DNA from 2 places in the Mycobacterium sp. C31M genome. Region 1 is predicted to be linked to the other one. Evidence: predicted binding sites of a transcription regulator. Region 1 holds the regulator's gene; the other holds the start of a gene.
The links. Region 1 encodes LexA, which represses DNA repair genes until DNA is damaged. Its sites were predicted from a motif close to CGAACANNTGTTCG; they were not measured.
Positions count from the first base shown of each region.

Region 2: ACLBYA_RS15690 (DUF222 domain-containing protein) is a predicted target of LexA. The motif match lies at 14,204-14,217, and genes of this name have one in related genera.

Region 1 is NZ_JBKFAX010000010.1:104,319-120,193, forward strand. It holds gene ACLBYA_RS16630 (acyl-CoA dehydrogenase) at 1-2,125, shown strand, start outside; gene ACLBYA_RS16635 (TetR/AcrR family transcriptional regulator) at 2,122-2,724, shown strand; gene ACLBYA_RS16640 (molybdopterin-dependent oxidoreductase) at 2,721-4,997, opposite strand; gene ACLBYA_RS16645 (acyl-CoA dehydrogenase family protein) at 5,094-6,251, shown strand; gene ACLBYA_RS16650 (LGFP repeat-containing protein) at 6,400-8,487, shown strand; gene lexA (transcriptional repressor LexA) at 8,488-9,162, opposite strand; gene ACLBYA_RS16660 (oxygenase MpaB family protein) at 9,224-9,652, opposite strand; gene ACLBYA_RS16665 (TetR/AcrR family transcriptional regulator) at 9,651-10,157, shown strand; gene ACLBYA_RS16670 (hypothetical protein) at 10,158-10,520, opposite strand; gene ACLBYA_RS16675 (LysM peptidoglycan-binding domain-containing protein) at 10,671-11,177, shown strand; gene nrdR (transcriptional regulator NrdR) at 11,278-11,742, shown strand; gene ACLBYA_RS16685 (PhzF family phenazine biosynthesis protein) at 11,747-12,436, opposite strand; gene ACLBYA_RS16690 (alpha/beta fold hydrolase) at 12,450-13,472, opposite strand; gene ACLBYA_RS16695 (proteasome assembly chaperone family protein) at 13,509-14,510, opposite strand; gene sthA (Si-specific NAD(P)(+) transhydrogenase) at 14,628-15,875, opposite strand, start outside.
Region 2 is NZ_JBKFAX010000009.1:183,216-199,090, reverse strand. It holds gene rsgA (ribosome small subunit-dependent GTPase A) at 1-648, shown strand, start outside; gene ACLBYA_RS15745 (fatty acid desaturase family protein) at 699-1,949, opposite strand; gene ACLBYA_RS15740 (ferredoxin reductase) at 2,022-3,176, opposite strand; gene ACLBYA_RS15735 (DUF6912 family protein) at 3,268-3,780, opposite strand; gene ACLBYA_RS15730 (BCCT family transporter) at 3,787-5,493, opposite strand; gene ACLBYA_RS15725 (WS/DGAT/MGAT family O-acyltransferase) at 5,537-6,946, opposite strand; gene ACLBYA_RS15720 (Rv3235 family protein) at 7,148-7,639, shown strand; gene secA (preprotein translocase subunit SecA) at 7,653-10,448, opposite strand; gene hpf (ribosome hibernation-promoting factor, HPF/YfiA family) at 10,594-11,235, opposite strand; gene ACLBYA_RS15705 (ComF family protein) at 11,565-12,194, opposite strand; gene ACLBYA_RS15700 (SDR family NAD(P)-dependent oxidoreductase) at 12,264-13,067, shown strand; partial or broken gene ACLBYA_RS15695 (alpha/beta fold hydrolase) at 13,064-14,037, opposite strand; gene ACLBYA_RS15690 (DUF222 domain-containing protein) at 14,357-15,670, shown strand; gene lpqB (MtrAB system accessory lipoprotein LpqB) at 15,801-15,875, opposite strand, start outside.

The DNA.
Region 1 (15,875 bases):
GCAGTTCGATTCGCTGGCTGCCGGTACCCTGCCCGGCTTCTGGGCCGCGCTGGTATCGCACGGCCTGCACGCGGTGCATCTGCCCGAACAGGTCGGTGGCCAGGGCGGTGGCACCGCCGACGTGGCCTGTGTGCTCGATGCGGCCGGTTACGGCCTGCTGCCGGGACCGCTGCTGCCGACCGTGATCGCCGGGGTCGTGGTCGCCGACGACCCGGACCGGCCCGCGGCGCGGGAGCTGCTGGCGGCCATTGTCGACGGCGAACCGGCGGCGGTGCTGTTACCGGCCGATGGGCTGCTGCGGGCGCACGCCGATGCCGACGGATGGCGCCTCACCGGCACCGCCGGCCCGCAGCTCGGCATCGCCGCGGCCACCCGGGTGATCGTTAGCGCGGAAACCGATACCGGTCAACCACTCTGGTGTGTCCTGCGCACCGATGCACCGGGCGTCTCGACGCACGCCGACGCACCCACCGACCTGACCCGCGATGTCGGCACGCTGACCTGCGACGGTGCGCGGGTCCATGTCGCGGCCGTGCTGGCCGACATCGACCCCGTCCGTGCACAGTGTCATGCCATCGGATTGATGGCGGCCGAGGCCGCCGGCATCGCGCGCTGGTGTGTCGACAATGTCGTCGCCTACCTGAAGGTCCGCGAACAGTTCGGCCGACCGATCGGATCCTTCCAGGCGTTGCAGCACAAGGCCGCCATGCTGTTCATCAACTCCGAACTCGCGGCCGCCGCGGCGTGGGATGCGGTGCGCGGCGCCGAGCAGTCGCCTGCCCAGCATCGGATCGCGGCAGCGGGCGCGGCCATCACCGCGATCGGCCGGCTCCCCGAACTCGTGGTCGACGCGCTGACCATGTTCGGTGCCATCGGCTACACCTGGGAACACGACCTGCACCTGTACTGGAAGCGGTCGATCAGCCTGGCCGCGGCGGCCGGGAACGTCACGCAGTGGTGCCACACCCTCGGTGAAACTGACTGGCCACCAAGAGATTTCGCCATCGAACTGGCCGAGGTCGAGGAGGAGTTCCGGGCCTCGGTGGCGGCCGAGCTGGACGCCGCGGCCCTGCTGGGCAACGAAGCGCCGGGCCGGCAGAATCCCGACTACGACGAATACTGGACCGGCCCGCAACGCAGTGCTCTGGCCGACGCCGGGCTGGTGGCGCCTTATCTGTCCGCGCCGTGGGGCCTGGATGCGACACCGGCACAACAGCTCATCATCGACGAGGAATTCGGCAAGCGCGCCCACCTGGTACGGCCGTCGCTGGGCATCGCCCAATGGATCCTGCCCACCGTGCTCATCGCCGGGACCGATGCCCAGCGCGACCGGTTCGCCGTCCCGACCCTGCGCGGCGAGATCGGCTGGTGCCAGCTGTTCTCCGAGCCGGGCGCCGGTTCGGATCTGGCCGCACTGGCCACGCGGGCCACCAAGGTCGACGGGGGCTGGCGGATCAACGGCCAGAAGGTCTGGACCTCCTCGGCGCAGCGTGCCGATTGGGGGGCGCTGCTGGCCAGAACGGACCCAAACGCTGCAAAACATAAAGGCATCGGTTACTTCCTGGTCGACATGGACACCCCGGGGATCACGGTCCGGCCGCTGCGCACCGCCAGCGGTGACGAACACTTCAACGAGGTGTTCTTCGACGATGTGTTCGTGCCCGACGACATGCTGGTGGGGGAGCCGACCGCGGGTTGGTCGCATGCACTGGCGACGATGGCAAACGAACGGGTCGCCATCGGTGCATATGCCAAGCTGGACAAGGAAAGTGAACTGCGCGCACTGGCCTGCCAGGGTGACCCGGCGGTGCGCCAGGCGCTCGGGCAGGTGCGCGCGGCCACCAACGCGATCGGTGCGCTGGCCGTCCGGGACACGCTGCGTCGGCTGGCCGGGCACGGACCGGGGCCGGCGTCCAGTGTCGGCAAGGTGGGCACCGCGCTGCTGGTGCGCAAGGTGACCGCCGACGCGCTGGCCTTCAGCGGGCGGGCCGCCATGGTCGGCGGTGGTGCGCAACCCGCGGTCGCCGACAGCCTGATGATGCCCGCCGAGGTGATCGGTGGTGGCACCATCGAGATCCAGCTCAACATCATCGCCACCATGATCCTCGGTCTGCCCCGATCGTGACGGAGACCCTGCCCGGTTACAAGCAGGCCCGGCGCACCCAGATCGTCACCGCAGCAATGGATCTGCTGAAGGCCCACGATTACGAGCAGATCCAGATGCGCGATGTGGCCGAGGCCGCCCACGTGGCACTCGGGACGCTGTACCGCTATTTCAGCTCCAAGGAGCATGTCTACGCGGCCGTGCTGATGGAATGGGCGCAACCGGTGTTCGCCGACGCCGCCGCCGACGCCCCGCCCACCGAGACACGGGTGCGCGAGAAGATGCGCGGCGTGATCGCCAGCTTCGAACGGTGGCCGGGCTTCTTCAAGGTGTGCATGCTGCTGCAGAACACGACCGACGACAACGCGCGGGCCCTGATGGACCAGTTCGCCACGGTGGCACAGCGCACGCTGGCCACCGATTTCGCGGCACTCGGCGAACAGGAGTCGGCCGATACCGCGCTCATGGTCTGGGGGATCATCTCCACCATGCTGTCGGGATCGATCCGCGGTGACTTCTTGATGGCCGACAGCTACCGGGTGGTCGACGCCTTCGTCGACCTGATTGCGCCCCGGCTGCCCCGCGGGGCGAGCGAAGCGACGGGGGAGGGCCAGGACTAACGGATCACCGGAGGCTCATGGGCCGTCACCGCCGGGACCTCCCCGGCGAACAGTTCCACCTGCACCAGCACATGGGCACCCGTGCACCCGCGCGCCAGCGACGAGGTTCCGACATCCTCGGTGAGAACGTTCGGATTGCCGTGCACGCACAGCGAATCCGGGTCGGTGGGGTCCAGTGGGTCATACCAGGCGCCGGTGGACAGTTGGACCACCCGGCGGCGGACACCGCTATCGGTCACCACACCGGCCAGGCAGGCACCGCGGTCGTTGAACACCCGCACCACATCACCATCGGTCAGGCCGCGCTCGGCGGCATCCTCGGGGTGCATCCGGATCGGTTCGCGCCCGGACACTTTGGACTTCTGACTGGTCGCCCCGGTGTCGAGCTGGCTGTGCAAGCGGCTCGCCGGTTGATTGGCGAGCAAGTGCAGCGGGTAGGTCGCCGCGCGCTGCCCGCCGAGCCATTCGGTGGGTTCGAACCACGCGGGGTGACCGACACAGTCGGAGTAGCCGAACCCGTCGATATCGGCGGAGAAGATCTCGATGCGCCCACTCGGGGTGTTCAGCCGGTGGGTGTAGGGATCGCTGCGGTAGTCGGCCAGCAGCGTCAGCCCGGCCTCGGTCGGTAGCCGCAGCCGGCCGTCGGCCCAGAACTGGTCGAACGACGGCACCTCGAAATCCAATCCTGCCGACCACTTTTCGTACATGTGCACCAGCCACTGCCGGGCCGTGCGCCCCTCGGTGAACTGCTCGCCGATACCGAGCCGGTCGGCCAGCGCGGCGAAGGTCGTGTAATCGTCGCGGGACTGTGCGTACGGTGCGGCCAGCGCGGGCATCGCGACCAGCAGCGGGTCGTTCTTGGAGCCGGAGTAGTCGTCACGCTCGTAGGCGGTGGTCGACGGCACCACGATATCGGCGTGTTTGGCCATCGCCGTCCAGTACGGATCGTGCACGACGATGGTGTCCGGTCTGGCCAGCGCGCGGCGCAACCGCGGAATGTTCTGGTGGTGGTGGAACGGGTTGCCGCCGGCCCAGTAGACCAGCCGGATATCCGGGTAGGTGAGTCGGCGGCCGTTGTAGTCGAACTGCTCGCCGGGATGCAGCAGCATATCGCTGACCGCGGCCACCGGGATGAAGGTGCGCACCGGGTTGGCGCCCTGCGGCAGCACCGGCAGCGAATGGCGCAGCGGGGCCAGCCCCGGCTCGTTCATGGAGCCGTAACCGTGCCCGAAACCGCCTCCGGCAAGCCCGATCTGGCCGAGCATCGCGGCCAGCGTCAGACCCATCCACGGGGCCTGTTCGCCGTGTCGGGTCCGCTGCAACGACCAGCTGACCGTCACCAGCGTGCGGCCGGCGGCCATCCGCCGGGCCAGCGCGGTGATGTCCTCGGCCGCCAGCCCGCTGATGTCGGCTGCCCACTGCGCCGATTTGGGGACCCCGTCGTCGACGCCGAGTAGATAACGCTCGAACCGCGGATAGCCGATGCAGTATTCGTCGAGGAAGGCCCGGTCGGCCAGCCCCTCGGTGGCCAGCACGTGCGCCAACCCCAGCATGATGGCCACATCGGTGCCCGGAATCGGCGCATGCCAGTCGTGTTCGCCGTCGACGTCGTCGCGCAACGGGGAGAACGAGATGATGTGGCCGCCCCGGTCGCGCAGGCCCCGCAGCGCGGCCCGCGCCGGATGTGCCGATGTGCCACCGTGATTGATCCCGGTGTTCTTCAACGCCAGCCCGCCGAAGCACACCAGCAGGTCGGTGTGCTCGACGATGACATCCCAGGCCGTGGAGCGTTTGAACAGGTCGTCATGGGTGCCCACGACCCGGGGCATGATCACCCCGGTGGCGCCCAGGCTGTAGGAGTGCCGGGAGAAGGTGTAGCCGCCGAGCAGTTTGAGGAATCGGTGCACCTGGCTCTGGGCGTGGTGGAAGCGGCCGGCGCTGGCCCACCCGTAGGACCCGCCGTAGATGGCCTCGTTGCCGTGCGTGTCGACGACCCGGCGTAACTCGTCGGCCAGCCGCTGCGTCAGTTCCTCCCAGGACACCGCGACGAACTCGTCGGCGCCGCGCGCATCGCTGGGGCCGGGGCCGTCGCGCAACCAGCCGACGCGGATCGCGGGACCGGTGATCCGGGACCGGTGTCGTAGTGAGCCGGGCAGGTTGTCCAGCAGTGGGGAGGGATCGACATCCCCGGGCGCAGGTGTCACCGACTTGATGTCTCCGGCAGCGATATCGGCGGTGAAGGCGCCCCAGTGGGCGAGGCTGCTGCGGGACACCCCGTCAATCCTAGGGCCGCCGCCGCGGGCTTCGACCAACCATCCGGTTGGTATATGTTGGGCGCCAACACCCTCAACCAGTACCGGAGGTCACATATGGGCGCCGTCAAGTTCGACCGCACACTGTTCGAGCCCGAGCACGACCTGTTCCGCGAGTCCTACCGAGCGTTCCTGGACCGGCACGCCGCGCCGTACCAGGAGGAGTGGGAGAAGGCCAAGATCGTCGACCGCGAGGTCTGGCGGGAAGCCGGCAAGCAGGGCTTTCTGGGGATGGCCGTGCCCGAGGAGTACGGCGGTGGCGGCAACCCGGACTTCCGCTACAACGTCGTCATCACCGAGGAGACCTCGGCGGGCCGGCACAGCGGGCTGGGTTTCACCTTGCAGAACGATGTCATCGCGCCGTACCTGATCGAGCTCGCCAACGAGGAACAGAAGCAGCGTTGGCTGCCCGGATTCTGCAGTGGCGAATTGATCACGGCGATCGCAATGACCGAGCCCGGCACCGGCAGCGACCTGCAGGGCATCAAGGCCCGCGCGGTGCGCGACGGTGACCACTACGTCCTGAACGGTTCGAAGACGTTCATCACCAACGGCATTCACGCCGACCTGGTGATCGTGGTCGCCTGCACCGACCCCGACAAGGGTGCGCAGGGCTTCTCGCTGCTGGTCGTCGAGCGCGGGATGGCGGGCTTCGAGCGTGGCCGCCACCTCGACAAGATCGGCCTGGACGCGCAGGACACCGCGGAGCTGTCCTTCACCGATGTCCGGGTGCCGGTGGAGAACCTGCTCGGTCAGGAGGGCATGGGCTTCCTGTACCTGATGCAGAACCTGCCCCAGGAGCGCATCAGCATCGCGGTGATGGCGGCGGCCGCGATGGAATCGGCGCTCGAGCAGACCCTGCAGTACACCAAGGAGCGCAAGGCGTTCGGCAAACCGATCGGCAGCTTCCAGAACAGCCGGTTCACCCTCGCCGAGCTGGCGACCGAGACGACCGCGATCCGGATCATGGTCGACGAGTTCATCCGACTGCACCTGGATCGCAAGCTCACCGTCGAGCAGGCCGCGATGGCCAAGTGGTTCAGCACCGAGGCCCAGGTGCGGCTGGTGGACCGCTGCCTGCAACTTCACGGCGGCTATGGCTACATGCGGGAATACCCGATCGCGAGGGCGTTCCTGGACTCCCGGATCCAGACGATCTACGGCGGGACGACCGAGATCATGAAGGAGATCATCGGCCGCAGCCTGGGTGTGTGACCGCGATTGTCGGGTTCCACTTAGGCTTTCGGGGGTACGACACGCCGTCGGTGCAGGTGGCGATATCCCACGAGTTCGCGCTCGGCTGACGCAGAGTTGACGAACACGATACTTTCGTGGGGTTTTGCACAACTTCGGGGAGGACCGAATGACCAGGCAGCGAACCCGGCTGGGCAACCTTGCCGGACGGGCAGCCGCCCTGCTGGTGGGTGCCGGGCTGATGGCCGCGACGGTGCTGGTCGCGCCGCCGGCCGGCGCAGAACCGGAAGCTGATGCCGACGCGGCGATCACCGCGGCATGGGAAACCGTCGGTGGTGGCCCCGCCGGACCGTTGGGACCCAAGGACGGTGGCGTCTACCCGGCCGGCGACGGCTTTGGGCAGAACTTCGCCGGCGGCAAGATCTTCTTCACCCCGGAGACCGGCGCGCACATCGTGACCGGCGCCATCCTGGAGAAGTACGAGTCCCTGGGCGGTCCCGCCGACAGCGACCTGGGCTTCCCGACCATCGACGAGGGACCCGGGCGCGCCGCCAACAGCCGCAACGTCACCTTCAACGCACCCGACAGCCCGGTCATCTTCTGGACCCCGGACACCGGTGCCCGGGTAGTCCGCGGCGCGATCAACAGCGCCTGGGACGCCGTGGGCGGCTCGGCCGGTGTCCTGGGTGTGCCCAGCGATGACGAGACCACCAACGGCGATGTCGTCGCGCAGAAGTTCACCGGCGGCGAGATCTCCTGGGATCGCAAGACCCGCACCTTCACCACCACTCCGCCCGAGCTGGCCGGCCAGCTGGGTGCGGTCGAAGTGCCCTCGGATGCCACCTCGGCGATCGCCGCGGCGCGTCGGGCCGCCGGTGGCGCGCTCGGCCCGCTGGGTGCCGAGGAGGGCGCGCAGTACGCGATCGGCGCCGACGGTGTCGGGCAGAACTACACCGGCGGCAAGATCTTCTACAGCCCGGCCACCGGCGCCAATGTGGTGACCGGTCAGGTGCTGGCCAAGTACGAGAGTGTCGGCGGCCCCACCGGTGACCTCGGGTTCCCCACCGCGAGTGAGGGTGACGGCGGGCTGGCCCCGCAGAGCGCGGTGGTGCCGTTCGCCGCCGAGGACAAGCCGGTCATCTTCTGGACCCCTGATTTCGGCGCGGTGATCGTCCGCGGCGCGATGAACGCGGCCTGGGACAAGCTCGGCGGCGCGACCGGTGAACTCGGCGCGCCCAAGACCGATCAGACCGACAACGGCGGTGTCATCACTCAGCAGTTCAGTGGCGGCTCGATCTCCTGGGACAAGGCCGCCAACAGATTCAGCACCGAGCCCGCCGGGCTGCAGTCGCAGCTGGCCGGCCTGGAGGTGCCCGGCGCGGACGCGCCGCAGGCACCCGCCGAGTCCCCGGAAGCCGCACCGGCCGCCGATGGCGACAAGTGGTACACCTGGCGCTGGTGGTGGTTGCTCGGCCTGATCCCGCTGCTGGGTCTGATCGCCGTGATCGCCGTCGCGGTGCTGCGTAACCGGCGGCCACGCGAAGACGATCACCTCGACGAACCGTATGACCGCGGCTACGGCGGCTACGAGGACCGGTACGAGAGCCGGGAGGACGAGTTCCATACCGGACCCGCCAACGACTACGTCCAGCCCAGTCAGTGGGCGTCGGTGCCCGCGGACAGCGAGACCCCGCCATATGCCAAGCGCACGGCGGAGGCCGGTCTGGCCCCGGCCGAGGACGTCGTCGACGAGCCCGACGACTTCGACCGGGATGTCGACGATGCCGACGAGCATGAGTACGAATACGGCGCCGACGACCGCTTCGGCGACGAACTGGAGACCCCGGATATCGCGGCCGAACCGCCGGCCGACTTGCCATTGTTCGACGATGACGCCATCGACACCGCGCCGACCCGGATCGAGTCGCTGCCGTTCGAGTCCGCACTTGAGGAGCCGGTGCTCGCGGAGCCCGAACCGGAGCCGCGGCTGGAGCAGCCGACGGCGGTGATGGACGTCCCGAGCGGGCGACACGCCGCTGCCTCATCAGATGACGAGGCCGACGACGCCGGCTGGACCTCCATGCGGCTGGCCACCACCGACCGGTACCGGGCGCCCGAGGGCTATCCGGTCAAGGCCGATACCAAGACCGGCCTGTACTGGGCGCCGGGCAGCCGTGGCTACCGCGACACCGAGGCCGAGATCTGGTTCGCCAGTGAGGAATTCGCACAGGCGAACGGGTTCATCCGGGCAGACTGATCAGACCTTGCGGATGACGGTGACGACCTTGCCCAGGATGACGGCGTCGTTCCCGTCGATCGGGTCGAACGCCGGGTTGTGCGGCATCAGCCACACCTGACCACGGGTCCGCTTGAAGGTCTTCACGGTGGCCTCACCGTCGATCATTGCGGCGACGATATCGCCGTTGTCGGCGACGTTCTGCTGCCGGACGACCACCCAGTCGCCATCGCAGATCGCCGCGTCGATCATCGACTCGCCGACCACCTTGAGCAGGAACAGCGAACCCTCGCCGACCAACTCGCGGGGCAGCGGGAAGACGTCCTCGACGGCCTCCTCGGCCAGGATGGGTCCGCCGGCCGCGATCCGGCCGAGCACCGGTACGAACGTCGGCTCGGGCAGGCTGTCGGAGCCCGCCACATCCGTAGCCACGATGGGTGTGACGTTGTCGTCGGCCCCGCGGACGTCCACCGCGCGCGGGCGGTTGGGGTCGCGGCGCAGGTAGCCCTTTTTCTCCAGGGTGCGCAACTGGTGCGCCACCGATGACGTCGAGGTCAACCCGACGGCGTCGCCGATCTCCCGGATGCTCGGTGGATAACCGCGAGTGGTGACCGAGGTACGGATGACCTCGAGAATGGTGCGCTGACGCTCGGTCAGACCGGAGCGTGCCTCAGGGGTGTTGGTGCTGTCGCTCATATGGCCGAATGTAGTCGCCACGCCCGAGATAATCAAACATGTGTTCGAGGCGTGTCGTGGCTCAGCGGCGGCGCGGTATCCCCGTCGACCACAGCGCCCAGGCGATCGGCACCGGCTGGAAGAACAATCGCAAGGCCAGCGAGAAGTAGGTCAGGCGGTCCGGCAGCACCCGGTAGGCGAAGCGGATGGCCCGGTAGATGCGCTGAAGCTCGCGCTCCTCGTCCGCGCTCCAGGTGACACCGAGTTTGGCGCGCAGCCGCGGGTCGAGCAGCCCGATCACCGACAGATAGTTCAGCCGCAGGCCGGGTCGCAGGGCCCGGCGCGCCACCGGATGCAGCACCCGGGGCGCCGACGGCGGCAGTTCCACCTTGCCGGTTTTCATCTCCTCGATCAGCTGACGGGCCTGCGGAGTGGCTTCCAGCCGGTCGACCCATGATTCGAAGTAGGCGTCCATCTCGGCGGGGGTGTTCGGGTAGTCGCGCATCGGCATGTGCAACAGCCGGGGCCAGTCTGCGGTTGTCGCGCAGCAGTTCCACCTTCTCGGCAACGGCCTCGGTGCCGCCGTAGGTCCAGCGCAGCACCGAGTCCACCGACCGGATCGCGCGACCGCCCGGATCGCGCGACCGCCCGGATCGCCGTGGAAGGCGGCCGAACAGGCGCCGGCGATCGAGGAGCTGTTGCGGTCGGTCGCCATGGCCGCGCCCGAGACCCGGCTCATCCGCCATCTGGCCGAGCGGCCCGACCATGTACGCACATTCGACAACATCTCCGGGTTGAACGCCACCCTGCTGGCGATGGCCACCCTGCACATGGGCCACTACCGGGACCGGTATCGCGACGACCTCAGCGCCAGGGCGCTGGCCTGGCTGTTCTACAACATGGCTGTGGCGACCACACTGCGCTATATCGAGAGCGACGATCCGATCAGTCTCGACGAGCTGCGGCGCGGCCTGAGGTTCGCCTCCACCGGTCTGCTGGCCGGCGGCCGCGGCTGATCAGCGCTTGCCGCCGGGAATCCGGTCGGCGATCCAGCCGAGGCGGGCGACCGTACTCTCCAGCGGGTCGATGACCTCGGCCAACCGTTGGATGGTGGGCAGCCGCTGGGAGATCAGGCCCGCCTCGGCGGCGATCTTCTCGGCGTGCACGTCGATGCCGTGCGCCGATTCGCTGAGCCCGGTGATCTGGGTGGCGATGGTCTCAGCATGCCGGTTGATGCCGGCGGCGCTCTCGCTGAGTGCGGCGATGTTCTCCGCGATGAACTGGGCCGAGCGGCGTAGTTCGGAGATGTCCTCCAGGGCCTGAATGGCCAGCGCGATCAGTGCGCGCGGCGAACGCCTGGTCCGGCCGGTGGTCGTCATGGGGTCATTCAACACGTCGGCCGCGCTCACTTGTCGGTGGTCGCCGCTATCGTTTCGCAACAGTTCGATCACGTGTTCTATTCATCGAACAGATGATCGATTAGTATTTCGAACATAGAAGCGAACGTTACTCACCGGGAGGTAAGGCACATGACGATTCTCGAGGCACGAAGCGATGTGCGCGGCCGTTCGGCTGTCCGGCCGCAGGAGTTGGAGCGCCGCCCGGCGGCGGCCGCCGAGGTATGGCCGCTGCCGCGCGATGTCGTGGTGCGAAGGCGTCGCCGGCCGCAGACCCGTCGGCCCGGTGGTGGCGCGGTCGGGTATCGCGGTACCGGTGTGCTGATGTCGCGCGCATCGCACCGTCGCCGGCCCATCACACCCGTCGCGACAGTGTTGTTGGCGCTGCTCGCCGGTGGTTTCACGCTCTGGCTGGGGCTGGTGGCCCAGGTCGGCGCCCCCGCCGCCGAGCAGCAGGTCCAGATGCCGACCCGGCTGTCGGTCGTCGAGGTGCAGACGGGGGAGACGCTGCAGAGCATCGCGGCCCGGGTGGCGCCCGATGTGCCCGCCGACTCGGTGGTGCAGCGCATCCGTGAGCTCAACAAGCTCGACACCGCCGCGGTGCGGGTGGGTCAGACCCTGATCGCACCCATCGGCTGAGGCCGTGCTCATCGGCACGGGAGTGCGACGGCCCCGGATCGTGCAGGTACGCTCGGAAGCGTCAAATCTGGGCCACCTGTGGTACGGCGAAGGAGCGGTGATGCACTGTCCGTTCTGTCGTCATCCGGACTCGCGTGTCGTCGATTCCCGCGAGACCGACGAAGGTCAGGCCATCCGGCGTCGACGTTCCTGCCCCGAGTGTGGGCGGCGGTTCACCACTGTGGAGACCGCGGTGTTGGCTGTGGTCAAGCGCAGCGGTGTCACTGAGCCCTTCAGCAGGGAAAAGGTCATCAAAGGCGTGCGGCGTGCCTGCCAGGGGCGCGATGTCGACGATGACGCACTCAATCTGCTCGCCCAGCAGGTCGAGGACGCGGTGCGGGCCGCGGGCTCTCCCGAAATCCCTAGCAACGAGGTCGGACTGGCCATTCTGGGCCCGCTGCGCGATCTCGACGAGGTGGCCTATCTGCGGTTCGCCTCGGTGTACCGGTCGTTCTCGTCGGCCGACGATTTTGAACGCGAGATCGAGGCGCTGCGCGCCCATCGTCGCGTCGGCACCTCCGGCTGACCGTTCAGTCGATCTGCCGGACACCGTCCTCGATGACGCGACCGGCCACCTTCACCCAGCCCGCCGGATCCCACCAGGTGCGGATCTCGGAGCCCTTGCCCTGCGTTATCAGCAGGTCACGGCTCAGATAGTCGGTCATCCGCACCGCCGCTGCGCCGGTGGCCTCGTCCTCGGCGATCCCCAGGTGCGGGGCGAACATTCGCGATCGCAGCGCACCCGCCGCACGATCGGTCCAGGCCCACACGTAGTGCTCGATGTCGTCGCCGTAATCGGCCGGATCGGCGGCGAGCACCTGCTCGGCCGAATCGAGGTCGTAGACCGCCAACTCGGGCGCCCACTCCGACCGCGCACTGATCGCGGTGAACTCGTCGTCGACATAGTCGACCTGTACCAGTCCGGCCGGCACCTGCAAGGTGCGCACCGGGACACCTCGCTGCTTCAACCACCACGAAGTGCCGACGGTCGGATGTCCGGCAAACGGTAACTCGGTTGCCGGGGTGAAGATCCGCACATGCGCGGTCGCCGCGCCGGGATCCGGGATATCGATGAAAACGGTTTCGCTGTAACCCAATTCGGCGGCGATACGCTGTCGGTCCGCGGGATCGACCGTCGCGGCGTCGATCACGCCTAGCGGATTGCCGAACTCGCCTGTCGAATTGGTGAACACACGCAACACATCAACGTTGACGGCCATGTCTTCATCGTAGTCAGGTGGCGCTGCGCTCGTCGGCGCCCATCGCGTCCAGAACCGCGACCCGGGTGTCCAGTGGCCCGGTGATGGCGCGTTCACTGATCCCGGTGCGCAACAGCGAGCGCAGCAGTTCGTGGTCGTATTCGGAGGGCACCGTGGTGTCGATGAACCGCTGCACCACGTCGACGAACCTGTCGGGGTCGTCGTGGAACGGGAAATGCCCGGACCTGTCGAAGATCTCGAGTGCCGACCCGGGCATGGCCGCATGTGCCAGTCGGGCATGGCTGACCGGGATCACCGAATCCTGGGATCCCCAGATCAATTGCACCGGAACGGATTCGGTCAGATAACATCGGTCCAGCATGGTGACCACCTGGCCGCGCCAGTCCACCACCGCACGTAGCGTCCTGGCGAAGGCCGAGGAGGCGGTGGGCTCGGGCAGATCGGCCAGCACCCGCAACATGTCGGGCAGATCGCGCCCCACCCCGGTTGACCCCAGCACGGTGCCACCGATGCGGCCCATGGCCTGCAGGGTGGGCAGCACCAGCGGCAGTCGCAGCAGTGCCAACGACTCGCTGACACCCGGCAGTGCCGCGATCCGCAGCACGACGTTCACGTCCTTGGTCACCCCGCCGGCGCCGACCAGTACCAACCGGTCCACGAATTGCGGGAACTGGTAGGCAAACTGCATCGCCACCCCGCCGCCGAGCGAATGGCCGACCACCGTCACCCGGTCGATGTTGAGCACGCTGAGCAGATCGCGCATGCCGTTGGCGTAGGCCGCCACCGAGTAGTCCGCACGCGGTTTGTCGGACTGCCCGTGCCCCAGCAGGTCGGGAGCGATGACGGTGAAGCGGCGGGCCAGCATCGTCTGGACGGTGTGCCAGGTGGTCGAGTTGTCGCCGATCCCGTGGATCAGCAGCATCGCCGGGCCCGACCCGGCGATCCGGTAGGCCCGGCGATAACCGTGGATGGTGGCGAACTGCAGGGTCGGGGTGACCTCTCGCACGCTGCGAAGGGTGGTCTTCCGGTCGGCCATGCTGCCACTCCTCGCCTGTCGGCCCCGTGACGCGGGCTAGCTGCGGTCGTCCCCGTCGGGGAACCCGTCCGGGAAACCGCCCCGTGTGTCGTCGTCCTGCTGGGCATCCTGTTGAGCCAGGAAGCGTTCGAACTCCGCACCCAGCTCATCGCCGCTGGGCAGATCCTCGTCGCGGGCGAGCAGCGACCGATTCTCCTGGGCGGCAACGAACGCATCGTACTGACGCTCCAGGGCGGTCACCACCTGAGCGACCTCGGCACTGCCCTCGACCTGCTCGTTGATCTTGGTGTGCACCTCGACGGCGGCCTCGCCCAGGGCGGTCAGCGGGATGTCCAGCGACGCCGCCCGGGCGGCCTCGGCCAGCAGGGTCTCGGCGGCCGGGGGATAGGCGGTCTGCGCCAGGTAGTGCGGCACATGCACGGTGAAGCCCAGCGCATCGTGGCCGTGTTGGCCCATCCGGTACTCCAACAGGCTGGACACGCTGGCCGGCACCTGCACCTCGCCGACCCACGGCGTGTACTCCGCGATCAGTTCCGAATTCGGGGAGTGCGCGGTCAGCGTCACCGGCCGGGTGTGCGGCACCGCCATCGGGATGGTGCCCAGACCGATGACCTGGCGCACTCCCAGGCGTTCGGCCAGCAGCCGCACCGCGGTCACGAAGCGCTCCCAGCGCAGGTCCGGTTCCAGACCGGCGAGCAGCAGGAACGGCGTCCCGACATTGTCGTGCAGGGCGTAGAGGTTCAGTTCGGGCTGGTCGTACCCGCTGAAATGGTCGGTCTTGAACGTCATCATCGGTCGCCGGGACCGGTAATCCAGCAGTTCGTCGATGGCGAAGGAGGCCACCAGCTCGGTGTCCAGGGTGTTCTTCAGGTGCTGTGCGGCCAGTCGGATCGCGTGGCCGGCATCGGAGAACCCTTCCAGCGCATGGATCAGAACCGGTCCGCTGCCGTCGCCGGCGGACAACTGCGGTGCGGGGAACTCCAGCTCGTACATCCCGTTCTGCTCGGGCTGGTAGTGCTGTTCGTGGGAATCGGCCATCTGGTTCACCTCCTGTTCACTAGTGTCTCGCACTTTGCCGAGGCCGCGTTGTGCGCCCCCGACATCCGTGCCAACACCGCGGAGGCGCCGGCCAATCCCGTCAGCTCGTGAACTGGATCAATCCTTGAACTGACTCAGGGCGCGCAGCTTGTTCATCACGTCCAACGCCGCCACCTTGTAGGCCTCGGAAAAGGTCGGATAGTTGAACACGGCGTCGACCAGGTACTCGATGGTGCCGCCGCAGCCCATCACGGCCTGCCCGATGTGCACCATCTCGGTGGCGTTGGTACCGAAGATGTGCACACCCAGCAGGCGCAGGTCCTCGGTGGACACCAGCAGTTTGAGCATGCCGTAGGAGTCACCGGCGATCTGCCCGCGGGCCAGCTCCCGATACCGCGAGACACCGACCTCATACGGCACCGAGTCCTTGGTCAGATCGACCTCGGTGGCCCCCACGTAGGACACCTCGGGGATCGAGTAGATGCCGATCGGCTGCAGCTCGGTCATGGCATGGCAGGGCTCACCGAACGCGTGATACGCCGCCAGCCGGCCCTGATCCATCGACGTCGCGGCCAGCGCCGGGAATCCGATGACGTCGCCGACGGCGTAGATGTGGTCGACCTTGGTCTGATAGTTGTCGTCGACGAAGATCCGGCCACGATTGTCGGCTTCCAGACCGGCCTTGGGCAGGTCGAGCTCGTCGGTCTGGCCCTGCCGGCCCGCCGAGTACATCACGGTTTCGGCCGGGATCTGCTTGCCGCTGGCCAGTGTGGTGACGGTGCCCGAGGCGCCGACGTCGACGGCGGTGACCTCCTCGCCGAACCGGAACGTGACCGCCAGGTCGCGCAGATGGAATCTCAGCGATTCGATGATCTCGGGATCGCAGAACTCCAGCATGTTGGCACGCTTCTCGACGACGGTGACCTTGGTGCCAAGTGCGGCGAACATCGACGCGTACTCGATGCCGATGACCCCGGCCCCGACGACCACCATCGAGGTCGGGATGGTTTTCAGGTCCAGGATGCCGTCGGAGTCCAGCACCCGGTTCTCGTCGAACTCGACCCCGCCGGGTCGGGCGGGTTTGGTGCCGGTGGCGATGACGATGTTGCGTCCACTGACGGTGACTCGCTCGGCGCGGCCCGGATCCTCGACGTGCACGGTGTGGGCGTCCATGAACCGCGCGTGCCCGACGAAGAGCTCGATGCGGTTGCGCATCAGCTGGCTGCGCACCACGTCGATCTCCTTGCCGATCACGTGCTGGGTGCGGGCCAGCAGGTCGGCCGGGGTGATCTTCTCCTTGACCCGGTAGCTGGCGCCGTACAGCTCGCGCTGGCTCATCCCGGTCAGGTAGACGACGGCCTCGCG
Region 2 (15,875 bases), on a different contig from region 1:
CGGGTGGTGGTGGCCAATGCCGATCAGCTGATGGTCGTGGTGGCCCTGGCCGACCCTCCGCCGCGCACCGGCTTCGTCGAGCGTGCCCTGATCGCCGCCTACACCGGTGGGCTGTCCCCCATCCTGTGTCTGACCAAATCGGATCTCGCCGATGCCGCGCCGTTCGCCGCGCAGTTCGCCGATCTGGACCTGACCGTGCTGACCGCCGGCCGCAATGATCCGCTCGACCAGGTGGCCGACCAGCTGACCGGGAAGGTGACGGTGCTGCTCGGGCATTCCGGGGTCGGGAAGTCGACACTGGTGAATCGCCTTGTGCCCGAAGCGGACCGGGCCACCGGTTCGGTGACGGGCGTAGGCAAGGGCCGGCACACGTCGACCCAGTCGGTGGCCCTGCCGTTGGCCGGCGCGGGCTGGGTGATCGACACCCCGGGGGTGCGCTCGTTCGGGTTGGCCCATGTGCAACCCGACGATGTGGTGCAGGCCTTCTCGGATCTTGCTGCCGCCGTGGATGATTGCCCGCGCGGGTGCGGACACCTGGGCCCGCCCGCAGACCCCGAGTGTGCGCTGGACACCCTGACCGGCCCGGCCGCGGCACGGGTGGCCGCGGCGCGGCGACTGCTGGTGATCCTCAACGAGCCGAGCTACTGACGCAGAATGCGCCCCACAGCAGGTGCTGTGAGGCGCATTCGGCAGTAAGGCTAAGCGGCGGCCTTCTGCTTGCGCCAGCCACCGCGCACGGTGGCGATCGCGGTCTTCAAACCGCGACGCTTCCCGGTGGCGGGGTCGGTGCCGCCGAAACCGTCCAACTCGTCGAACATCCGCTCGCTGCGGGTCTCCGGCGCGTTGTCCCGGGTGTCCTTGAGGAACTTGTCCGGCAGGGACAGCTTGGCGATGGTGCGCCACGACTTGCCGTACTGCACCAGGAAAGGCCCGGTGGTGTAGGGCAGGTCGTACTTCTCGCACAGCGCCCGCACCTTGATCGAGATGTCGTAGTACCGGTTGCTGGGCAGGTCCGGGAACAGGTGGTGCTCGATCTGGTGGCACAGGTTTCCGCTCATGAAGCGCAGCACCGGGCCGTTCTCGAAGTTGGCACTGCCCAGCATCTGGCGCAGGTACCACTGGCCACGGCTCTCGCCGACCATGTCGGTCTTGGTGAACTTCTCGGCCCCGTCCGGGAAATGGCCGCAGAAGATGACCGCGTTGGCCCACACGTTGCGGATGATGTTCGCCAGGAAGTTCGCCCGTGCGGTGGATTTGAAGGACGCCCCCGGCGACAGCGAGGTCAGCGCCGGCCACATCACGTAGTCCTTGCCGATCTGGTGTGCGGCCTTGACGCCGAACTCCTTCATCCGGACGATCGTCGCGTCGCGGTCGTCGCGGCCCTTGAAGATCTTGCCGATCTCCAAGTGCTGCAAGCCGACTCCCCATTCGAACAGCGTCATCAGCGCTGTGTTGAACACGATGTTGAAGACGTTCATCGGCTTCCACCGCGCATCGCGGGTGACACGGATCAGGCCGTAGCCCACATCGTCGTCCATGCCCAGGATGTTGGTGTACTTGTGATGCATGAAGTTATGGGTGAAGCGCCAGTGCTTGGATGCGCCGCCCATGTCCCACTCCCATGTCGAGGAGTGAATCTCGGGATCGTTCATCCAGTCCCACTGGCCGTGCATGACGTTGTGGCCGATCTCCATGTTCTCGACGATCTTGGCCACACCCAGTGTCGAGGCTCCCGCCCACCAGAAGGCACGCTTGGAGCTGCCGGCGAGCAGCGCTCGGCCGGTGAGTTCCAGCGCCCGCTGGAAGGCGATGGTCCGTCGGATATAGCGCGCGTCGTTCGCCCCCCGCGAGTCCTCGATGTCCTGTCGGATCGCATCGAGCTCTGCGCCCAGGCTTTCGATATCCGCCTCGGTCAGATGTGCAAATTCCGGTACGTCGGTAACAGCCATATTCGTTCGGTCCTCCTTCCGTCCACTACGGTAGCGTAACCTACGGCACCGTAGGTTACTTGTCAGTAAAAGCTAGGCGTCCACTACACAGTCGCCAGAAGCTGCGGAGACGCAGGTCTGCACCCGCGAGCCCGGCTCATGCTCGACCCCGGTCCGCAGATCGCGGACATGGCCGGAGACCAGGCCGACGACGCAGGACTGGCAGATGCCCATCCGGCAGCCGAACGGCATCTGGATGCCGGCATTCTCGCCCGCTTCCATCACCGGGGTCGCGGCATCGGCGGTCACACTCTTGCCGCTGCGCTCGAAGGTGATGGTGCCGCCAGTACCGTGCGGCGCCGCCTTGCTGACGGCGAACCGCTCCAGGTGCAGGTGCCCGGCGATCCCGGCCTCGGCCCACACCCGCTCGGCGTCGTTGAGCATGGCCTCCGGACCACAGGCCCAGGCCTGCCGGTCCTGCCAGTCGGGCACCACCTCGGCCAGCCGGGACAAGTCCAACCTGCCCTGGGTGCGGGTGGTGCGCAGTTCCATCCGGTAACCCGGATGCGCCTCGTGCAGCGCGGTGAGCTCGGCGCCGAACATGACATCGTCGGCGGTCGGGGCCGAGTGAACATGCACGATGTCGGTGATCTGGTCATGGCGCTGCAGGGTGCGCAGCATGGACATCACCGGGGTGATCCCCGAGCCTGCGGTGAGGAACAGCACCGAGGCGGGCGCCGGATCGGGCATCACGAAGTTGCCCTGCGGTGCGGCCAGCCGCACGATCGTGCCCGGCTCCACACCGCCGACCAGGTGCGTCGACAGGAAACCCTCGGGCATCGCCTTCACGGTGATGGTGATGGTGCGCGCGCCACGCTTGTCCTGCCCGCTGCGGACCGGGGTCGAGGTCAGCGAGTACGAGCGCCACCGCCAGCGGCCGTCGACCAGCAGTCCGATGCCGACGTACTGACCGGGTTCGTAATCGAAGGCGAATCCCCAGCCCGGTTTGATGACCAGCGTCGCCGAATCGACCGTCTCCCGACGGACCTCCACCACCCGGCCGCGCAACTCACGGGCCGACCACAGCGGGTTGGCCAGCTTCAGGTAGTCGTCGGGCAGCAGTGGCGTGGTGATCCGACCGGCGATGGTCCGCAGCGCATGCCAGCCACGCTGACGTTCGGCGCCGGCGACCGTCGGGCGCACCGTGTCGGCCACTTTGGCCGACACCTTGATCTGACTCTTAGCCACTGCCCCTGTGCTCCTCACGTCCGCGCTAACCTACGGTACCGTAAGTTACGCCGCCGTACACATTTTCCGGCGGCGGCGAAAGCGATCTGCGTCACAACAGATCGAGCAGGAATGGCAACTCCTGCGGGGCGTACCAGGCCAGGTCGTGATCCTGGGCATCGCCGACCGCCAGCTCGGCATCCTCGTCACCCAGGTCGGCCTCGTCGATCACCTCGACCGCGGTGCGCACCGCCTGCTCGGCGGCCGCATTGTCCACATACGCTGCGATGATGTCGTCGAAAGCGACGGGCCCGGCCAACCGGACGACGGCGTCGTCCAGATCGGACCGGACCGTCGCACCCTTCACCTCGGCGACCAGAACGGCCCGCCGCGGCGGCAAATTGTCTGCGGTGGTTGTCGCCTGTTCGCCCGACAGCAACCTCAGCGACGCCAGCGCGGCATCACGCAGGGCCACCTCCGAGAGCTCGTCCTCGTCACCCTCGGAGTAGGACTCACGCAGCGCCGGGGTCACCGCGAACGCCGTGCCGCTGCGGGCATGGATCAGCCGGTCGGCTACCAACTGACCCAGCATCTCCAGCGTCGCCGGAATGTAGACACGCACCAGGCGAGACTAGCGCTCGGCTTCGGGATCCTTCTGCACCGCGAGCACGAAGTCGTCACCGTGCTGGGTCACACCCGCGATCACCGCCGAATGCACAGCCTCCACCGCGTACTGCCGGCGCACCATCAACGGGTCCTGTTGCAGATCCTTCACCAGCGCGACCGCCAGCCCGATCATCACCACGACAAACGGCAGCGCCGCGATGATGGTGATCGACTGCAGCCCGGTCAACGCATCCGAGCCGCCGGCGAGCAACATCACGGCCGCCACCGCACCGGTGGCCACACCCCAGAAGATGACGGTCTTGCGACTGGGCTCGATGGTGCCACGCTCGGACAGCGAGCCCATCACGATGGACGCCGCGTCGGCGCCGGAGACGAAGAAGATGGCGACCAGCACCATCACCACGATGCTGGAGACGGTCGCGATCGGGTACTCGGCCAACAGCCCGAACAGCTGCGCCTCCTGGGAGCCTTCCCCGGCCAGATCGGTGCCGCCGAGCTGGGCGTCGATCGCCGCACCGCCGAAGATGGCGAACCAGACCAGCGACACCAGACTGGGCACCAGCAGCACTCCGGTGACGAACTGCCGGATGGTGCGTCCACGGGAGATCCGCGCGATGAACATCCCGACGAACGGGGTCCAGGAAATCCACCACGCCCAGTAGAAGACCGTCCACGAACCCAGCCAGGCGTCGGTCTCGGCACCCTCGGCACCGGTGCGCGCGGCCATCATGGCCAGGTCCTGGAAGTAGCTGCCGATCGAGGTCGGGATGAGATTCAGGATGAAGATGGTGGGTCCGACGATGAAGACGAACAGCGCGAGCGTAAGCGCCAGCACCATGTTGATATTGGACAGCCACTGGATACCGCGGGCCACCCCGGACACCGCCGACAGCACGAAGGCACATGTCAGCAGGGCGATGATGCCGATCAGGATGGCGTTACCCGTGGCCCCGATGCCGGCCACGATCTCCAGACCGCTGCGAATCTGCAAGGCGCCCAAGCCGAGTGAGGCGGCCGACCCGAAAAGGGTGGCGAAGATCGCCAGCATGTCGATGACCTTGCCGAGACCGCCGTTGGCGCGCGCACCGATCAACGGTTCGAATGCCGCGCTGATCAGCTGGAAGCGACCCTTGCGGTAGACCCCGTAGGCGATGGCCAGGCCGACGACCGCGTAGATGGCCCACGGGTGCAAGGTCCAGTGGAACAGCGTCGTGGCCATCGCGTTCTGAATGGCCTCCGGGTTGCCCTCCGCACCGGTGCCCGGCGGCGGTGTCACCAGATGTGACAGCGGCTCGGCCACCCCGAAGAACATCAGGCCGATACCCATTCCGGCGCTGAACATCATGGCCACCCAGGACACCGTGCGGAATTCGGGTTCCTCGTCATCGCGGCCGAGCGGGATGTTGCCGAACCGGCCCATCGCGATCCACAGCACGAAGATCACGAATCCCGAGGCGGTCAGGGTGAACAGCCAGCCGGCATTGGTCAACACCCAGCCCAGCGCATCCCCGGAGGCCGCCGCGAGCGACGCGGTATTGACGAAACCCCAGATCAGAAACCCGATCGCGATGGCGGCGGTGACACCGAAAACCACCAGATCGATACGGCGTCGGTCGGTCAGGGCATCCTCGTCGATCGGGACGTCGAGCACCGGATGCGGTATTGCGTGCAACTTGTCTAGTTTCGTATTTTCACTATCGGTATCAGGCATGGTTGATCCATCAGACTCCCCTTCGGGCAACCACGTCAAATTTCTACCGGGTGGCGTCGAGCAATTCCTCGAGTGATTCGCGCAGCAGCGTCGGCAGCACCTCGACATCACTCATAGCGTCCCGATCGGCGTTGATGCCGAAGTACAACATGCCGTTGTACGAGGTCACGGCGATGGCCAGGACCTGGTTGGCGAGCAGCGGCGGTGCCGCGTAGGTCTCCAGCAGTTTGGCGCCGGCGATGTACATCTGTTTCTGGGCGCCCGGCACATTGGTGATCAGCAAATTGAACTGACGGGCCGAGAAACTGGTGGCGACCCGGATGCCCATGGCGTGCAGGGTGGGCGGGGCGAAGCCGGACAGCGTCACGATGGTGCGGGCGTCGACCAGACTGGCGGCGGTGGAATGCGATTCGGTGGCATGCGCGATCTGGGACAGCCGCACCACCGCGTTGCCCTCACCGACCGGCAGGTCCACCAGGAACGGCGACACCTCGCTGATGGCCTGACCGGGGCCGACGGAGTCGATCTCGGCATCCGGATACACCGAGTTGGGGGCCATGGCACGCACCGTCGACGTCGCGGTCACCGGTTCACCACGGGACAGCAGCCAGTTGCGTAGCGCGCCGGCGACCACCGCCAACACCACGTCGTTGACGTCACATTCGTAGCGCGCCCGCAGCGCGCGGTAATCCTCCAGCTTGTGTGCCGCCACGGTGAGCCGACGGCTACGCGACACCGTGGTGTTCAGCGGGCTGCTCGGCGCGGTCCCGCGGGCCACCGTGCGGGCCACATCGGCGACCCGGCGGCCGGCGTCGACCAGCGCGCCGGCGTTGGTTATCAGTTCGGCCATCGAGGACCGCACCGCGGCGGCCTGCGCGGTGGGCCGGGTGATCCACTCTCCGACAGCGCCCGCCAGCAGTCGCTGCGCGCTCGGTTCGCGGGCCGGGATCCAGATGTCCTCACCGAATTCCGGGGCCTTCTGGGTGCGGTCAGCGATGACGTGCCCGATCTCCAGCGCCGACATCCCGTTGACCAGCGCCTGATGGGACTTGGTGTAGATGGCGATCCGGTTCCGGGTCAGACCCTCGATGATGTACATCTCCCACAGCGGGCGGGACTTGTCCAGCGGCCGGGACCCGATCCGGGCGATCAGGTCGTGCAGCTGGGTGTCGCTGCCCGGGGACGGCAGCGCTGAACGTCGCACGTGATAGGTGATGTCGAAGTCTGCGTCGTCGATCCAGACCGGGCGGGCCAGCCCGAGGATCACCTCGCGCACCTTCTGCCGGTACCGCGGAATCTGGGGCAACCGCTGTTCGACGGTGGCCAGCACCGACTCGTAGCTCAGCCCACCGCGCGGTTTGCGCACGATCGACAACGATCCGACGTACATCGGCGTCGCGCTGTTCTCCAGGTGATAGAACGCTGCGTCCGATGCCGACAACCTGGTCACCATCGCGACGCCGCCCCCCTTAACCCTCGCCGCACCGCTGTTGTCAACGCCACCGTAGCCGTCGGAGTGTGGCCCGCGCATCACAGGTGGCTGTGGATCCGCCGACACTTTCGGTGCGCGGGACCCCCACGCGGCCGTGCCATCATCAATATGCCTGTGCCTCTCCAGCAGCCGCCCTGTCCGACCCTGCCCGCTGGAGAGCCCGTGAAGTCCACCCCGCACCATCGACCGCATCCGCTGCTCACCTCGCCGGTGATCGACTGCGAGCCACCACCGTCGGGGAGCGTGCACCATCCGCCGACGGCCGCCCCGCGCCGGCGCACACCGCGACAGCTGCGCCCGCCCGCGATCGCCGGTGAGATGCCCGCCCCGACCGCGGCGGCGGTGTTCGCCGATACCGCGTTGCGCCGGGTGCTCGAGGTGGTGGACCGGCGTCGCCCGGCCGGTCAGTTGCGCGGGATGCTCGCCCCCAGCCTGATCGACACCGCGCAGTCGCTGTCGCGCACACCGCAGGTAGGCGGCACCGCTGTGCTACGGCGAATCCGGTTGCGCAGCATCATCATCGGGGCCGAGCAGCCGGTCACCGCGGCCGAGGTGTTCGCCACCTACACCCGCGGGTCACGGGTACGCGCCATCGCCGCCCGCGTCGAGATCGTGTCCGGACGCTGGCAGATGGTGGCGCTGCAGCTCGGTTAGCGCTGCAGAGCGGTTAGCGCTTCTTGCTGCGGCGGGCGGCCTCGCGGCGTTCCTTGCGCGTCCCGCCGCCGGTCGCAGTGGTCGTCCCGCCGGAGCGCTTGACCTCGGTCGAGCCGTCCTCGGCTGGGCCGGAGTAGGTCAGCGGCGGCGCACCGCCGTCACCGATCCCCTTGGCTTGCACACCCGCCGGGCGCTCCTTGGTGGCGACCTGGCCCTGTCCCTGGGTGGCAGCCTGCTCGGCCGCCGCAGCGGCGAAGTCGGCAAGTCCCTGCGACATCGGCGTGACGGTCGGCGCGGTCGGCGGGGCGGCCTCGACGGCGACGTTGAACAGGAATCCGACGGACTCCTCCTTCAGGCCGTCGAGCATGGCGACGAACATGTCGTAGCCCTCGCGCTGGTACTCGACCAGCGGATCGCGCTGCGCCATGGCACGCAGGCCGATGCCCTCCTTGAGGTAGTCCATCTCGTAGAGGTGCTCGCGCCACTTGCGGTCGATCACGTTGAGCAGGACGTTGCGTTCCAGCTGACGCATCGCACCCTCGCCACCGATGGCGTCGATCTGCGCCTCGCGGGTGGCGTAGGCCTTTTCGGCGTCGGCGACCAGGGCGTCGAGCAGTTCCTCGCGGGTCAGCTCGCCCGGTTCACCGACGGCGTCTGAGTCCAGCAGGTCATGGTGGTCGATGCTCACCGGGTACAGCGCCTTGAGCGCCTCCCACAGCTTCTCCAGGTCCCAGTCCTCGGAGTAGCCCTCGGCGGTGGCGCCGTTCACGTAGGCGGTGATGACGTCGACCATCATGTCGTGCGCCTGCTGCTGCAGGTTCTCGCCCTCCAGGATCATCCGGCGCTCGTCGTAGACGACCGTGCGCTGCCGGTTCATCACCTCGTCGTACTTGAGGACGTTCTTGCGGACCTCGAAGTTCTGCTGCTCGACCTGGGTCTGCGCGCTCTTGATGGCGCGGGTGACCATCTTGGCCTCGATCGGCACATCCTCGGGCAGATTCAGCCGGGTCAGCAGGGTCTCCAGCGTCGCGCCGTTGAAGCGTCGCATCAACTCGTCACCGAGCGACAAGTAGAACCGGGACTCGCCCGGGTCGCCCTGGCGGCCGGAACGACCGCGCAACTGGTTGTCGATACGACGGGACTCGTGCCGCTCGGTGCCCAGCACGTACAGGCCACCGGCGGCGCGAACCTCGTCGGCCTCGCCCTTGGCCTCTTCCTTGATCTTCGTGACGGTCGGCTCCCAGGCCGCCTCGTAGTCCTCCGGAGTGGTCACCGGATCGAGGCCCTGATCCTTGAGCCGCTTGTCGGCCAGGAACTCCACGTTGCCGCCGAGCACGATGTCGGTACCGCGGCCGGCCATGTTGGTGGCGACGGTGATGGCGCCACGCCGCCCGGCCTCGGCGATGATGTTCGCCTCGGACTCGTGGTACTTGGCGTTGAGGACGTTGTGCGGCACCTTGCGCTTGGTGAACTGGCGCGACAGGTACTCCGAGCGCTCCACCGAGGTGGTGCCGATCAGTACCGGCTGGCCCTTCTCGTAGCGCTCAACCACATCGTCGACGACGGCGATGTACTTGGCTTCCTCGGTCTTGTAGATCAGGTCCGAGGAGTCCTCGCGGATCATCGGGCGGTTGGTGGGAATCGACACCACACCGAGCTTGTAGATCTCGTGCAGTTCGGAGGCCTCGGTCTGGGCCGTACCGGTCATGCCGGACAGCTTCTTGTAGAGCCGGAAGTAGTTCTGCAGCGTGATGGTGGCCAGCGTCTGGTTCTCGTTTTTGATCTCGACGCGTTCCTTGGCCTCGATGGCCTGGTGCATGCCCTCGTTGTAGCGCCGACCCACCAGCACTCGTCCGGTGAACTCGTCGACGATGATGACCTCACCGTTGCGGACGATGTAGTCCTTGTCGCGCAGGAACAGTTCCTTGGCCTTGATGGCGTTGTTCAGGTGGCTGATCAGCGGCGAGTTGGTGGACTCGTAGAGGTTCTCGATGCCGAGCTGGTCCTCGACGAACTCGACACCGAGCTCGTGCACACCGATGGTGCGCTTGCGCAGGTCGACCTCGTAGTGGGTGTCCTTCTCCATCAGCGGGGCCAGCCGGGCGAACTCGGCGTACCAGTTCGATGCGCCGTCGGCCGGACCGGAGATGATCAGCGGGGTACGGGCCTCGTCGATCAGGATCGAGTCGACCTCATCGACGATGGCGAAGTTGTGTCCGCGCTGCACCATGTCGTCCACGGAGTGGGCCATGTTGTCGCGCAGGTAGTCGAAGCCGAACTCGTTGTTGGTGCCGTAGGTGATATCGGCCGCGTACGCGGCGCGCCGCTGATCCGGGGTCAGGCCGGACAGGATGACCCCGACGTCGAGCCCCAGGAACCGGTGGATACGGCCCATCTGCTCGCTGTCGCGTTTGGCCAGGTAGTCGTTGACGGTGACGATGTGCGCGCCGTTGCCCGTCAGCGCGTTCAGGTAGGCGGGCATGACACCGGTCAGGGTCTTGCCCTCACCGGTCTTCATCTCGGCGACGTTGCCGAAGTGCAGCGCCGCGCCGCCCATCAGCTGGACCAGGAACGGTCGCTGGCCGAGCACCCGCCAGGCGGCTTCACGGGCGACCGCAAACGCCTCGGGCAGCAGGTCGTCGACGTCCTCGCCGCCGTCGAGACGCTTGCGGAACTCGTCGGTCTTGGCGCGGAGCTCGGCGTCTGACAGCTTCTCGACGTCGTCGGACAGGGAGTCCACGTAGTCGGCGACCTTTTTGAGGCGCTTGACCATGCGGCCTTCACCGAGACGGAGCAACTTATCGAGCACGCTATTTCCCCTGTGGGTTGATGAATGTCGTCAGCGATTGACCCAATCCATCGTAGGCGACCGCCCTGCCCGGACCGCTGAAAGTGCCCTGACAATGCGACGAGCCCCCGGCAACGAGTGCCGGGGGCTCGTGCTGGACGGCCGGCTAGGCCAGCCGGATCAGTCCGTAGTCGTAGGCGTGACGGCGGTAGACCACCGTCGGCCGGTCCGACTCCTTGTCGTGGAAGAGGAAGAAATCGTGCCCGACGAGTTCCATCTCGTAGAGCGCGTCGTCGACGCTCATCGGGGTGGCCTCGTGGTCCTTTGTTCGCACGATTCGCCCCGGCTCGTGGAAATCGGCGGGGTCGATCGAGAACGGATCCGGCTGGGACGGCCGTTCCTCGGGCGGGAGAACCGCGGTGGCCTCGTGCAATGACACCGGCGTCTTGTCGCCGTAGTGGATCTTGCGGCGATCCTTGGTGCGGCGCAGCCGGGCTTCGAGTTTGCTTACCGCCGATTCGAGCGCGGCGTAGAAGCTGTCGGCGCAGGCTTCGCCGCGCACGACCGGGCCGCGTCCGCGGACAGTGATCTCGACGTGCTGACAGTTCTTGCGTTGACGTCGGTTGCGTTCGTGGTCGAGTTCCACATCGAACAGATAGATGGTCTTGTCGAATCGTTCGAGTCGAGCCAGCTTCTCCGCGACATAGATGCGGAAGTGCTCGGGTACCTCGACGTTGCGACCCTTGACGACGACATCGGCATTCATCGCCGGCGCATCAGGGGCCTCGTCCAGGTCGTCGATGACCATGGTGGAGCGGTCAGTTTCCACGGAATTCGTTGACATGCTTGACAACTCGTTTCTGTCGGCAGTCGCACGCACTTCGCGTGCCGGATCGTCACAAATACACCGACGGGGAGTGTGGATGCCGCGCGCCCGCCGGCGTCAGGTGTCGAGTTCTCACCTCCTACCGCACTCGGGCAGTCCCGGTGCCGCACGGGCGCCCAACTTGCGGGTGCCGCCGTGAAGCATTCACGGGTTGTTGGCACCGACGGTAGTCGGAGTTCACCCATATGTGCCACCAATTTCGCAGACCTGTTTTTAGTTCTTCATCTCAGTGCAACAGCACCGCGCCCCGGTCACGCATCGGCGAGCGTCAGAACTGCCTGCACAGCCACTCCGGCTGTTTGCAGGGCACGCACCGATTCCCGGGCCGTGGCCCCGGTGGTGACGATGTCGTCGACGACGATGACGGCCCCGTCGACCGGGCGTGTCACCCGGACCCGGCCCGCCAGATTGTGTTGCCGGTCGGCACTGGACAGCCCCACCGAGTCGCGGGCGAAGCCGGTCAGCCGCAGCGCCCGCACCACCGTGACGTCGGGTAGGTCCGCCGCCGCCCGCGTCGCCATCCGGGTCACCGGATCACCACCGCGCCGGCGGGCGGCCAGCCGCCGGGTCGGGGCCGGCACCACCGTCAGCGGTGTGTCGACCAGGCCCCAGGTCAGCAGGCGGTCCAGGCCGATACCGAGTGCCGCACCCAGCGGCGCGCTCAGGTCGGTGCGCCCGCGCTCCTTCATCGCGATGATCGCGAGCCGTCGGCCGGCGGCGTAGCGGCCCAGGGACAGCACCGGCACGCCGGGATCCAGCCGCGGGGTCACCACCCGCGGCGCGGTGGCACGGACCCGTAGTTCGACGTCGCAGGTGGGACACCACCGTGTCGACGGGGCGCCGCAGCCGCCGCATTCGACGGGCAGCATCAGATCCAGCAGCATGCGGCCAGTGTCGGCGCGGGGTCCGACACCGCCCTGGACTGTTGCCATTACCGTTAGGCTTTCGACATGTTCACGAGCAAGCATGCGATCGTCACCGGCGCCGGGTCGGGTATCGGGGCGGCGCTGTGCCGGGCACTGGCCGCCGCCGGTGCCGAGGTGGTGTGCACCGATATCGACGAGGCCGCGGCGCGGAGCACCGCCGAACCGCTCGGTGCGCGGTGGGCCCGGCTCGATGTCACCGACGCCGCGGCGGTGCAGACCTGTGTCGATGACGTGGTGGCCCGCGCCGGGCGGCTGGATCTGATGGTGAACAACGCCGGCATCACCTGGGGTGGGGACACCGAACTGCTGACCCTGGATCAGTGGAACTCGATCATCGACATCAACATCCGAGGTGTCGTGCACGGGGTGGCGGCTGCCTACCCGTTGATGGTCCGTCAGGGGCACGGGCACATCGTGAACACCGCGTCCATGGCAGGCCTGGCCGCGGCAGGCCAGATCACCAGTTATGTGATGACCAAGCACGCCGTCGTCGGGCTGTCGCTGGCGCTGCGGTCGGAGGCCGCCGGTCGCGGGGTCGGGGTGCTGGCGATCTGCCCCACCGCCGTCGAGACCCCGATTTTGGACAAGGGGTCCGTCGGTGGGTTCGTCGGCCGCGACTTCTACCGGATGGGCCAGCGCAACACGACGTTCGCCTCCGCCGACGAGCTGGCCGCCGATACCCTGCGCGCCATCGAACGCAACAAGGCGTTATTGGTGTGGCCACGGCAAGCCCGCACGGCGTGGCGATTCGCCCGGTTTGCGCCGGGGTTGTTGCAGCGCATGTCGATCCGGTTCGTCGCGCAGCAGCGGGCGGCGCAGCGGGGTTAGTTCTTCTGTGCTTTCAGTTCTCCCAGGAATTCGGTCAGAGCGGCGTTGACCTCGGCCGGCTTCTCCTGCTGCACCCAATGTCCGGCATCGTCGATCAACACCTCCCGGTACGGCCCGGACACCAAGTCGCGCACCCGATCCCGCGGTGAGAGCGCCAGCGCGGGATCGTCGGCGCCGCCGATGAACAGTGTCGGCACCGCGATGGTCGCCGCCGGTGTGGCGGCCGTCAGCTCCCAGTTGCGATCGAAGTTGCGGTACCAATTCAGCGGTCCGGTGAAACCGCCCGCGGTGAACTCGGCGACATACCGGTCCTCGGCCTCCTGGGACAACCACGCGGGCCTGCCGTCCGGCTCCGGCAGCCGGTCGATGAAACCCACCGGCCCCGGCGTCGCCATCTGCAGGAAGATGTTCTCGCCGGCGACCGACTTCATCCCGCCGAACAACCGGCGAAGGGTGCGTGCGGGGCCACCGTCGAGTTCGGCATCGGCCGGGCCCGGCTCCTGGAAGTACTGCAGGTAGAGAAGTTGTCGCCAAAGGCGTTGCGCCACATCTCGGTCGGCGGCGCGGGTGTGCGTGGCGCCGGCGGCACGCTGAGGCTCACGCAGCCGGAGACGCGGTCCGGGTACAGCAGCGCAAAGCTCGTGGCCACCACCGATCCCCAGTCATGTCCCAACGTTACTGCGCGGCTCGCGCCGACCGCGTCGAGCAGGCCGGCGATGTCTCCCGTGAGCTTGGTGATGTCGTAGTCCTCGATCGCCGACGGTCGGGACGAGCCGCCGTAGCCGCGCCGATCGGGCGCGACGACGTGATAGCCGGCCTCGGCGAGCACCGGAATCTGGTGCCGCCACGAATAGCCCAATTCGGGGAAGCCGTGTGCCAGCACGACGACCGGCGCCCCCGGCTCACCCGCTTCGAGCACCCGCAGCGTGACCCCGTTCGTGGCGACACGTCGTTCGGTCCATGGGTGCATCGGCCAAGCCAATCACATGTGTTCTTCAATCTCGGACCCCCGGGCGACCCGCGCGCGGGGTCACGACCCTGGTGCGCGGGTTTCGCTTCGGTGTTCGCTGACCATCGAAACGCTCAGAATATTCTTAAGCATTTCCCTTGCCAGGATGGACGTTCAAGCGTAGCTTCGAACACAAGTTCGAATTGCTGTTGCTCCCGCTTCGGTGAGCACGCGCCGGCGACGTGGTCGTCGACAAGGTTCGACCGTACCCTTCGGGGCTGGTTGGGCTGTGCTGTCTGGATCGGGCTGTGATGGCCTGGTGGGAAAGGTGGGTCCCGCGATGGACGCCGCTTGTCTGGAGTCTTTTCTGAATGCGTTGATCGACGACCTGACACCGTCCGCTGTTCCGGACGATGATCTGGGGCGGACGGTGTTCCATCTGTTGGAGTGTCCGCGGCTGGTGGATGAGCAGTCGTTGTTGTCGGTGCTGGTGGCCGCGGTGACCGGACGCAATCTGTTCGACTTCGTGATCGCGTCCGCAGTGGCCGCGGCCGAGCGGTTGGGGGTGCCGGCCCGTAAGCGTTTGAAATCCGGTGCTGATCTGCTCACGTCGATCGGGATGGCACCCGGTGCCGCGCAACGAGCTATACGGGTGGGGCGTGCGGTACCGGATCTACCGGCGTTGACGCGGGCGCAACGGCTGGGCGGGGTCGGGATCGAGTTCGCCGATGCGGTCGGGCTCGGGGTCGCGCATGTGCACAGTCGGGTCGCGTTGTCTGCGGAGGATCGGGCGGGCGTGGTGAGGAAGTTGATGGTCAAGACGACCCTGGCGGAGGTGAGGGACAAGGCGCGCGCGATTGCCATCGACCGGGCAGTCAAACAGCCTTCCGGGGATCGGGCGGTGCCGGTGGCCGAGGATGCCGACCTCAACGACATGACGGTGGTGAAGAGCGGCGACGGCCGCTCGACGGTGACCATGGATCTGGATGCGCTGACCCTAGAAGAGTTCATGGCGGCGTCGGATCCGTTGACCCGACCCGTCCCGCTGCCGGACGGCTCCCCGGACCCGCGGCCACCGGGGCGGCGGCGTGCCGATGCGTTCGGGCAGATCCTGCGGACCTATCTGTCGCACTCGGATCGGCCGATGTCCGGTGGGGTGCTGCCGCACGTCACATTGATCCGGCCGAATCGGCTCGGAGACGACGCCGTGGACACGCTCGGGTTCACCGGCCCGGTCAGCGCGGCCACCGCGGATCTGATTGCGTGTGACAGCACCCTGAGCACGGTGCTCGTCGACCACAGCGGCGTCCCGCTGGACGTAGGACGCAGCGAAAGGTTGTTCCCGCCACATATCCGGAAGGCGTTGGGGATCCGCGACGGTGGGTGTGCTTTTCCCGGGTGTGGTCGGCCGGTGTCGTGGTGCGATGCCCACCACATCGTCCCGTGGAGTGAAGGCGGGACGACCTGTCTGGACGGCGGGGTGTTGTTGTGCCGGGTGCACCACACCCTGATCCACCACAGCGGCTGGCAGATCTACCTCGGCCGCGATCGGCACCCCTGGTTCATCCCACCCTACGACCCGACAGGACCCGAACCCGATCATCTGCGATCCCACGCCAGACGCACCATGACAGACCTACCGACTGCCGCATAACCCAAAGCTCAACGGCACCTTGAAAACTCCATAGTGATACGCGGGCCCACGGTGTCCTGAGCCGCTGGCCTGTCGCGAATTCCGTTGGTGGCCAACACGGCTACGGGCGGGAGATCGGCGACTCAGGGCACTAGCCCGGCAGTACGGGGACCGCGCCGGCGATCATCAGCGGCTGGACCTCCGACCAGGTGAGGTCGTTGTCGGC